2 regions of the Eubacterium sp. BL-380-WT-2B genome follow, and region 1 is predicted to be linked to the other one. Evidence: riboswitches for the same ligand, from Rfam matches in the RefSeq annotation. Region 1 holds a riboswitch; the other holds the start of a gene.
What was found. A riboswitch is a leader RNA that binds a small molecule or an ion and turns the genes downstream of it on or off. The one in region 1 is predicted to bind cobalamin.
Positions count from the first base shown of each region.

Region 2: it holds a riboswitch for cobalamin, as region 1 does, so the genes downstream of both, FYJ53_RS07525 (alcohol dehydrogenase catalytic domain-containing protein) here and FYJ53_RS02800 (energy-coupling factor ABC transporter permease) in region 1, are expected to answer to the same signal.

Region 1 is NZ_VUMP01000001.1:582,542-587,910, reverse strand. Features, by position in the region: gene FYJ53_RS02805 (leucine-rich repeat domain-containing protein) at 655-1,479, opposite strand; cobalamin riboswitch at 1,897-2,026, shown strand; gene FYJ53_RS02800 (energy-coupling factor ABC transporter permease) at 2,192-2,944, shown strand; gene FYJ53_RS02795 (energy-coupling factor ABC transporter substrate-binding protein) at 2,946-3,266, shown strand; gene FYJ53_RS02790 (energy-coupled thiamine transporter ThiT) at 3,612-4,286, opposite strand; gene FYJ53_RS02785 (peptidoglycan binding domain-containing protein) at 4,495-5,369, shown strand, end outside.
Region 2 is NZ_VUMP01000003.1:301,135-306,503, reverse strand. Features, by position in the region: gene FYJ53_RS07540 (ATP-binding protein) at 1-1,029, opposite strand, end outside; gene FYJ53_RS07535 (response regulator transcription factor) at 1,026-1,727, opposite strand; gene FYJ53_RS07530 (hypothetical protein) at 1,911-2,381, opposite strand; cobalamin riboswitch at 2,505-2,680, shown strand; gene FYJ53_RS07525 (alcohol dehydrogenase catalytic domain-containing protein) at 2,776-3,813, shown strand; gene trpD (anthranilate phosphoribosyltransferase) at 3,838-4,947, shown strand; gene FYJ53_RS07515 (hypothetical protein) at 4,949-5,158, shown strand; gene FYJ53_RS07510 (GNAT family N-acetyltransferase) at 5,201-5,369, opposite strand, start outside.

The DNA.
Region 1 (5,369 bases):
AGGGGCTCCTATCATAGAAATTCAACTCAAATAAAACCATACACCACCAAAACAATGGATGTTTTGATTCGTACAATAATTTTGATTATGAATATCTGTGATAGAAGCCCCAGAATAGCCGTAGAGCGTCTATATTTTCGATGAATAACCCTAGTGACGAGGATTAATTCCATCAAGACTGTAACAAACAGGTTTCCGACTCGTCTTTACCAGTGGTTTCCGGCAAGCATCACGATAGCGGCTCTGTACTAGGATTCACACCTACTTCCCTCAGGCATCTTGATAAACTCTCAAAAACACCCTAGCTGCAGATAATCAGAATGATTATCATGCGGCAATTCATTACAGTTATTATTAAATTTCACAAACGAGTCGTTCTTTTAAAGAATAGCTACAATTGATACAATTTGTTGTCATCTCGTTTACAATGCTTATTCTAGCATTATAATTTATTTTTTGCAACCTCTATTTTTGAGTTTTTTTTAATACAGTTGCTAAAAGTACCATTTCAAGGGCTTTTCCAGCGTTTTTTATTTTTTGAAGATATCCGCTGAAGGGTTTGATTTATCATCAAAAGGCTATTATTATTTTAGACTTATCTTATAAAATCTGCGGCAGCCTATCCCGATACACATCAAGAATTACTGAGGATTTTTACTGGAAATAGCGGACTTTATAATCGTATAGCTTACAATAACGGTCGATCTTGGAGCCCTCAAAACAATGTACGGTTACATCATTTCGGTTAAAGATCCACTCGCCCACTTCATCGGGGTCGTGTCTTATTTCAACTGTTTTTAAATTAGGGCATCCATGAAACGCCCATTTTCCAATGATTTTTACACTTTCTGGCAGCTTTAGCACTGTGAGCTTCTTGCATTTCAAGAAGCCGGATTCATCAATAACCTCCAGGCCCTCCGGCAGCTGGAGCTGCTGGAAGCTGCAGTTTACAAAGGCTTCCTTGCCGATATACTTCAAATTTTGCGAAAACCGGATGGATTCCAGGTTTTTGCACATATAAAAGGTTCTAAACGGCAGCTTTTCAATGCCGTCCGGAAGCTCAATATATGCCAGCTTATCGCAATTGTAAAAGGCGTTTTCCCCAATCCGAGTGAGCTGTTTAGGCAGTGTTATATGCTCCAGCCCTCGGCAGAATTTAAATGTTCGGTCTTTTATGACGTGTATGCCCTCGGGAATCTCGAGCGATTGTAATCTGCGGCACTCCATAAAGGCGGCTTCTCCCAGCAGCTTAAGCTCTGATGGCATACTGACGGCTGAAAGCATTGTGCAGCCCTCAAAGGCGTGGCCGCATATTTCCCTAACCGATTCTGCAATTCTGACTTCCTTCAGCTTTGTCATATTTTTAAAGGCGTTAACACCAATCCGCTCAAAACCTTCCGGGATATCGACACGTTTTATGTTTGTCTTTGTCAGTTCTTTTTTTGAAAAAGTCTCGACTCTTTTTGTACGCTCACTCATTATTCTCTCCAAAATCACATCTTTTATCAGGCTTTCCAGTACACCGCTTTTATTTTAACGGCAGCAGGCCTTATATAAGTTTTTACAATATCCGCACGACCAATCTGCCGCAGTTTCAACAAAGTGCTTTCGTCTTTTAAATCACCACTTTAATAATCGAGCTTATTCTAATGCACCAATTATATTTTAAAAGCTATAAAACCCAACATCAGAACCTATTGTAGTCTGTTTTTACGATTTTGTCAAATAAACGAAAATATTTTAAAGATATTCATATTTTTTTCTTATGCTTTTAATCCAAATACAAAAATACATATAGGGGGTATGTGTATAGCTTAATCTATTCTTTTTTAAAAAAATTCAACTTTATCCATTGACATTATGACATAAGGTGTTATAATTAAAAGCGTAGTCGGTTCTCCGGCACACTTTAATGGTTTCCATCATAAGCGATGGTTAAAGCATAATTGGGTGTAAATCCCAAACGGTCCCGCCACTGTGAGACGCAAGTCGAGTCAGGATGCTGATCATTAAAACTGTATTACATTTGGTTACGAGGAGATAGCTGAGTGTCTGGACGAAATTAAAAGGTTTCAGGATTCATTATTTCGTACTTTCACCGCTTATCTGCCCGATAAGCGGTTTTTTTCGTGCTGCTGCGCAGCCTGCTTGAATCGTAGCCCGGTAAAATTCATTTTTCGAGGAGGTAAAAATGACAAAGAATCAAAGAAGGATTGTCACACTGCTTGGCGCGTGGGCGCTTGTATTCGGGATTGTACCCGCCGCAAACGCAATGCACATTATGGAGGGCTACCTTCCTGTGGGGTACTGTATTGCATGGGGTGTTATCTGTATTCCATTTTTAGCTGCTGGTTTTTTCTCGATTAAAAAAACCCTGACCGGCAACAGAAGATCCATTACGTTATTGGCCATGGCAGGCGCTTTTATTTTTGTTATTTCATCACTGAAGATCCCATCTGTAACAGGCAGCTGCTCCCACATGACAGGTACAGGCCTTGGCGCCATCTTGTTTGGACCGAGCGCTGTCAGTATTCTTGGCATTATCGTTTTATTATTTCAGGCCATTCTGCTGGCCCACGGCGGATTGACAACGCTGGGCGCAAACACTTTTTCAATGGCAATTGCCGGTCCCTTTGTCTCTTTTGGTATCTACAAGCTCTGCCAGAAAATGAAGGTTAACCGTAAGGTTGGCGTTTTTCTGGCCGCTGCACTGGGGGATCTGTTCACTTATTGTATTACCAGTATTCAGCTGGCGATGGCTTACCCGTCTGAACAGGGTGGTGTAGCCGCTTCTGCGGTAAAATTCCTGGGGGTTTTTGCGCCGACCCAGCTGCCGCTTGCTATTATTGAAGGGATTTTAACGGTTATTATCGTTATCGCTTTAGAAACGTATGCAAGCCCGGAACTCAAGTCCATTGGTTTTTTAGCATCGGAGGAAGTGTAAAATGAGTAAAAACAAAAAATTAGTGATTGTTCTTCTCGTAATTGTCGCTTTACTGGTTGTCGTACCGCTATTTGCCCTCCAGGGCGCTGAATTCGGCGGCTCTGACGACGCAGGCAGCACAATGATTGAAGAGATTCAGGGCGGCGAATATGAGCCCTGGTTTACGCCTGTGCTTGAAACCATGATCAACGGTGAGCTTCCTGGTGAAGTGGAATCCTTGATCTTCTGTCTCCAGACTGGTATCGGCGTCGGTATTCTGGCTTTCTTTATGGGCCGCTTGGTTGAACGGAAAAAGCTCGGCAAGGAAGAGGCTGAGCTGTAGACCTTGTTTTGTACAAATAAATAAACAAAAATAAAACACGCCGTGCAAGCGTGTTTTATTTTTTGAAAGTTATCTTCTGTTTATATAATAGACTAAACAACTCCGGCAAAAAACATTTTCATTTTATTCTCCAGTTTATCCATTCTCTTGTCTCTTTTCGTCTTGTTTAGTCTTGTTTATGAATGGCGCACCACCGCCCCCACTACTGCCTGTCCTAGTGCCTGTACTAGTGCCTGTACTACCGCACCAACTGCCGAGATGTTTTCCCAGTAAAATCCCCTCACATTCCGCGCTCATTAAGTGTAATGCTGATGGTCAGGAACCAGACCTATCTTATACAAAGGATTAAATTTCCGCAATCCGGCGAACACGGGCCAGCCCCTTCGATACCGATGGAACCGCCAGTAAAATCATTGTCAGTGCGCCCTCCGAGAAAATATAGACAGCATTATATACCATTGAATAGGGCAGTGCCCCCCAGCCTTCCCAGGCCATGGAGCCAAAAAACAGCCAGCCGGACAGCACAGCAAATACGTAGCGGCCACAGATTCCAGCCAGGTAGCCCTTTATGAGCCCGTTCTTTGACTGGCTGAAAAATCCAGATAGGCCAAGCGCGCCAAAGGCAAGTACATAATCGACAAGCACCTGCAGAGGATATAGAATATAAGGGTCGATCACCATCTGCAGAATGCCATAGGCGATTGCCGCCAGAACCCCTGTCTTGGGACCGTACCAATAACCTGTCAGCGTGATAAAAAGCATACTAAACAGTGTTACAGAACCGCCGGTGGGCAAATGAAAAATCTTAATATTCGATGTGACCACCGCCAGAGCAATGGCAGCGGCACAAAAGGTCAGATGCCTGGTGCTGATCTGGCGGCGTTCGTTTTTCCCGGCAACAAGCGATGCGATGACCAGCACAATTGCCATCAGACCGATCAGCACCGCATATCCTGCACCTGTCGGCATATAGCTTACACCACCGTCAGCCGTTACAGGCTTTATAAAAAATTCCAGCATGGTTCTTTCCCTCCAAATATACAGTATTCTGAATTACAAACCTGATTTTATTATACGTTTCGTCAAGTAACGCTGTCAACCCGGCCCTGACCATAAAACGATTCTTAAAGTTCATAGAAGGGCTTAATATTCACAAATTAAAGATTTACCTTTGCTCAAAAAAATGATAAAATCAATTATATACTGCAAAAAAAGAGGATTTAATCTTATGGATGAAAAGAATTTACAAGATCAGCGCGAGGAGCGTACCCCCGAAGAGCAGGCGATTGAAAACGCCTCTCTTTTTGAGCGTCCCGTCCCTCCGGAAGATGAGGTCATCATTGATGAACCTGCTGCGCCGGAGGCCCAGGAGGAAACCATCATTGATCCGCCTGAGCCGCCAGAGGGCGGAACTGAAAATGATGACGATGCGGCCGGCGAGGTTCTCACCTTTGATGATGACAGCACTGCCAATGATTCCCTTGACGGCGGGGAGCCACCGGATTCTAAAGAAAAGAAAAGCCATAAAAAAATCTGGATTGGTATTGGTGTCGGCATTGGCATTATTCTGGCCGTTTATCTCGCCTTAAGCTTTTATTTCAGCACACGGTTCTACTTTAACACGACCATGAACGGCTTCAATGTCACTGGCAAAACCGCCGCTCAGGTTGACGAAGAAATGCAGCAGAACGCAGCGACACACACATTGACACTGAAGGAACGCGGCGGAAAAACCGAAACGATCGCTGCAGACCAGGTGAATATGCGCTATATTTCTGACGGTAAAATTTCCCAGATGTTAAATGATCAGAATGCTTTTGCCTGGCCGATGTCTCTGGTGCCCTCAGGACATCAGGACCTGGAAGCGACCTTCAGCTATGATGACGCTCAGCTTACCAATGCGCTGAACCAGCTTCAGGCTGTGTCGGGGGCGGAGGTCGTCAAAGTTGCCAATGCTTATCCTAAATTTAACGGTACAGGCTACGTGATTGAGCCAGAGGTCAACGGCAATGAGCTGGACCCTGCCAAGCTCAAGGAAGCCGTAAAAAACGCTATTTTATCCGGTGATACCGAGCTGGATCTGGAATCGGCCGGCTGCTATAA
Region 2 (5,369 bases), on a different contig from region 1:
GATGATATTGCCATTGTAGGTCTGGTCGCCCTTGTCCAGCATCTGGGAGCTTGTGACCTTGTAGATACGCTCCTCGATACGGGTTTCGTAGTCCAGCCGCCCGTCCTCGGTCTCTGCCAGCTTGTCCTGAAGCTCGTACACAAAGGGGTCGCGGTAAACCTCCAGGATATTTTTCCCCTTGATTTCCTTCTTCAGGTCGATGTTAAAGATGCCCCGGGCCGTATCGTTAATCAGGATGATCTTATTATCCCGGTCTACGGCGATAATGCCCTGGTTCATGCTGGACAGCACAGAGGACAGCTCAATATTCTTGCGGTTGATCTTGCTGAAGGAGGCATCCAGCTGCTCGGCCATGGTATTGAGCGAGTCGACCAAATCGCCGATTTTATCGTCCCTGAGCATGGTGAGCTTTGTCTTATAATCGCCCCGGGCAATCTTTCTGGCGAAAATGGTGACCTCGTCCAGGGGTCTTGTCTCGTTATTTAAGAGGAAGGCAAAAATCACAATGGCGATGAGGATACTGGCCAGCGCCACAAAAATCAGGTTGTTAATAATGCTGTAGCTCACATCCTCCATGACGTCAAGAGGCACTGCGATCCTTACAATATGCGTTATCTGCCCATCCTGATAGTATGGCGCTGCCAGGTAGAGCATATTCTTCATAATGGTGTCGGAATAGCGCACCGAGGTGGTGGGCGTCCCCTTCATGGCGCCCTGGACCTCGGGCCGGCTCAGGTGGTTGTCCAGCGAACCGATACCGCTCAGGGACTCAAACAGGACGTTCCCCTCCACATCTATGATGTTGATGCGCTGGTTGGTGCTGTTTGCATAATGCTCGAGCCCGGTGACGTCGCCGGTCTTGATGTAGCCGGGCATCAGGTCCTCGACAATATACTCGCTGTTGCTTTTCAGGTTGCTCTCGGTGGATTCATAGTAGGCGTTTTTGAAGATCACATAGGAGAAAACGCCTGAAAAGGCAGTGACCAGCACGATCAGGATTGAAAAGACAATGGTGATGCGTTTTTTCATTGATCACCTCCCAGGTTTTCTACCAGGCGGTAGCCCACGCCGCGCACGGTTTCGATGTATTTTTCCTGGTCGTCCTCAATCTTCTTCCGCAGGTAACGGATGTGGACATCCACTGTCCGGGTCTCGCCGTAATACTCATAGCCCCAGATTTCGTCCAGCAGCTGATCCCGGGTCAGCACCTTGTTCTTATTGTTTGCCAGATACAGGAGCAGCTCGTATTCCTTCAGCGTCAGCGACAGCTTTTTGCCGTTTTTGTATACCTCGAAGGAGCCGGGCAGAATGCGCAGGCTGCCCACTGCGATCTCCTCTGTGTCTGAGCTTTTGATCATCTCGGTGCGCCGCAGGACAGCCTTTACCCGGGCGTAGAGCTCCTTCACGCTGAAGGGCTTGGTCATATAGTCGTCTGCGCCCATTTCTAGGCCAAGGACCTTGTCAAACTCCTCGCTCTTGGCGGTGAGCATGATGACTGGAATGTAAGACAGGTTTTTATCCGCCCGCACCTCGCGGCAGATGGTGAGCCCGTCCTTGCCCGGCAGCATTAAATCCAGAATGATCAGATCCGGCCGGATATCCACGATTTTCTCAACCGCGCCGGTCCCCTCGTGGACCCCCGCCACCTCAAATCCCTGGGCTTCCAGATTGAATTTAATCAGCTCAAATATATTAAGTTCGTCTTCTATAATCAGAATTTTTTTCATTTTCTCTCCAATTCTCGCTCAATTTTAACATAATATGATTATAGCATATGTTGTGTTAAAGGCATGTAAAATCTAGATTAAATTTAGAAGGCAAATCTGTGACTGTTAAAAAAGCGGCGCAAACCGAGACTGCGCCTTTTGTCCAGATAAGAAAAAGGCTTCGTCTCTCAAGATCCTTACCTGTCACTCCTTAAGCTCCCGGAAATGCTGCCAGTGAATCCCGATATGCCCAATGCCCAAAATCACCACAAACACCACCATCAAAATGACCCTCCCGTAGATCCCCAGGAGCAGAAACGAAACCACCGGCAGCGTTGCCCCTGCCAGCGGCACACCGCAAAAGCTCGAATAAAAATCTTTTAGCTTCTGCCCACTTCTAAAATACCGGACCCAGTAGCCCTCGTACAGCAGCATCAGCCCAAAGGACAGCGCCAGCCACAGGCTCCAGGGCGTCAGAGGGCGGAGGTTAAAATCCGTAAAGATCAGGGCGCAGCAGCTCACCCCCACCTGCCCCACACGCTCACACCACACCAGCAGTTTATGCTCATGTCTGAAATCATAGCCCTCCGGCTGCCTCCTTGTCCAGATCAGGTTGGGGATAAACAGCATCAGCAGATACAGTACACCGATGTATGAAAATCCAAAATGTCCCATTTTTTCCTCCTCATTTTTTATAAACAGCGTCGCCGCACAGTTAATACCGCTATTATATCACGTTTGGATTAAAACTTTTACATTTTGTCTTGACACCCAAAACAAATGTGATATGATAATAAAAAAGCATAAAACATTTCAGGTGCTGCATGGCAGATAATAGGGAACTAAGTGAGATTCTTAGACGGGCCCGCCGCTGTAAGTGGATTGCCCGGCTCATCACCACTGTCCAAAAGGATGGGAAGGGAGCCCGGCGTTAATCCTCAGTCAGAAAACCTGCCTGAAATGTGTCGACGGTCTTTATCTGAGCGGTGGAGGCCTGTGGGAATGATGGAAAGTTCGCACCTTAGATTAAGGTCGGGCTTTTTTTGTTTGAAAAATAAGGAGATACCAAATGAAAGCAGTTGTTTTAACAGGCCCCGGCCAGCTGGAAATGACCGAAAGGCCCATTCCGGCCTGCGGCGACCACGAAGTCCTTGTCAGGGTCATGGCCTGCAATTTATGCAAAACCGATCTCAAATGCCTGACCATGGGTCAGCGTGACCTGGTATACCCGCGTGTGCTGGGCCATGAAATTTCCGGTGTTATCGCCGGTGTGGGCGCTGCAGTCACAGGCTACCAGGAGGGACAGCGGGTACACGTGCACCCGGGGATTGCCTGCGGCGCGTGCGCCTATTGTAAAGAGGGCGATGATAACCTCTGCGACCACGTGCGCATCATGGGCTTTAACTATGATGGCGGCTTCCAGGAATACCTGGTGGTGCCTGCGGAGGGCGTCCGGGGCCAGATCATCAACATCATTGAAAATGACGCGCTGAGCTTTGAGGAGATATCCTTTATCGAGCCTCTCTCCTGCTGCGTCAACGTCCAGGAAAAGCTGAAGCTTGCGCCTGACGACACCCTGCTGATCATCGGCGCAGGCCGTATGGGCATCCTCAACCTGCGTGTGGCAAGAGCCCTGGGCGTGCGTAAGGTCCTTCTGCTTGAGTCTGACCCCGAACGGGCCGCCCGCGCCGAGACGCTGGGCTTTGACGCTGTTTTCGCGAGCGGGCAGGAGGCCGAGGGCGCCATTAGGGAACTGACAGACGGCCAGGGCGTGGATGCGGTGATCCCCTGCTGCGCAGCCGCAGACGCCATGAACCTGGCGCTCCGGGTGCTTAAAAAGCAGGGGCGCTTCGGCCATTTCAGCGGTATTATCCCAGACGGCGCCACCCAGCCCGAGATCAACACCATTCACTACAAGGAGCAGATCATGACCGGCGCCTACGGGTGCAGCATTGCGCACAGCCGCCGGGCCAAGGCACTGCTGGAGAACGGCAGTCTGATTGTAAAAGACCTGATCACTGAGCGCATTCCGCTCGAGGAGCTGCGGCACGGCCTTGAGCGCGTACGTCAGCTTGAAACCCTGTCGACCATCGTCGTTTTTGATTAACACACCATATGGAGGAGTAAAACAATGGAAGCAGTTACTATGAAAGAATATGGCCAGGTGATCACCGGCCTCATCAACCGTGAAAATCTGACCAAGGAAGAATCAAAGGAAATGTTTATGGAGATCCTGGGCGACCGCCAGACGCCCATGCAGCAGGGGGCTTTTCTGGCCGCCCTCAGCGCCAAGGGCCCGACCGCCGCAGAAGTAGCCGGCAGCTTTGAGGCCATCTACGAAATTGACACCTGCAAGGTCACGCCTCAGACCGCTGTGCCTGTGGTGGAAAACTGCGGCACGGGCATGGATACCTTTAAGACCTTTAATATCAGCACGGTCGCCGGCATCATCGCCGCCGCAGACGGCGTCCCCATGGCCAAGCATGGCTCACGGGCGCTCACCTCTGTGTGCGGCACCATCGACGCGGTGGAGGCCCTGGGCGTGGATGTGGACTGCAGCGTGGACGTGGTAAAGGCCAGCATCGAGAACGCGGGCATCGGCATCTTTAACGGCATGAGCTCCGAGGTCCATCCCACTGCCCTCGGCCGGGTGCTGTCACAGATCTCCTTCGGCAGCGTTTTAAACATCTCCGCCTCTCTGGCCAATCCCGCCCTGCCAAAATACGCAGTCCGCGGAGTCTACTCCCTGGATATGCTGGAATTTGTCCCGGACATCATGCGTGAAATCGGCTATGAGCACGCACTGATCGTCTACGGCGAAGCCGGAGACGGCTGTATCGACGAAGCCTCCACAGTCGGCGCCACCCACATGGCTGAGCTGATGCCCGACGGCACTGTAAAGCGCAGTATCCTGACGCCGGAAAGCCTTGGGATTGAGCCGGGCAGACTGGACGAGCTGGCTCCCTGGGGCTCTGTGGACGCGGCCGCCCAGGGCATTGTCCGTATCCTGAAGGGCGTCTCCACCCCCACCCGCACCAACATCGTCTGCCTGAACAGCGCGCTGATTCTCTATGTTGCGGGAAAAGCTGCAAGCATTCCGGAAGGCTATCTGCGCAGCCATGAGCTCATCGCAAGCGGCGCGGCCTACAAGGCGCTGGAAAAATGGGTCGCTGCCCAGAACCGCGATCCCCAGGCCGGTCTCGCGAAGCTGAAAGCCCTCACCCTGGCCGCCGAGGTGTAAAATGAATCTCTACGCCTTTAAAGCTGACAATGGTTACCTGAAAATAGCTCCCGACGGCGCCTACATTCTGGTCGGCATCCATAAAGCCAGCGTCTATGATGACAGCAGACTTGACAGCCTGAAGGAGCAGCTCGCCGCCCTGAAGCCCGAGCTCGAAAATCTGAGGATCGTAAAACTCGTGCTTGAGGAAGAGGATTATTTTCTGCAATAGAAAAAAGGACCGCTGAGCAGCGGTCCTTTTTTAATAATCGCCTTATTTTTCTTCTCTTTCCATATGTAAAATCGGAAACTCCCGCCCCTGCTCATCTAAGGGCGACCTTGATGCTACGCGAAAACCCATATGCTCGTAAAAACCTCTTGCGCCGGGATTCTGCTCATTCACATCTACGGCGGTGGCACCGCAGTTCTCAAGGGCATGGCAG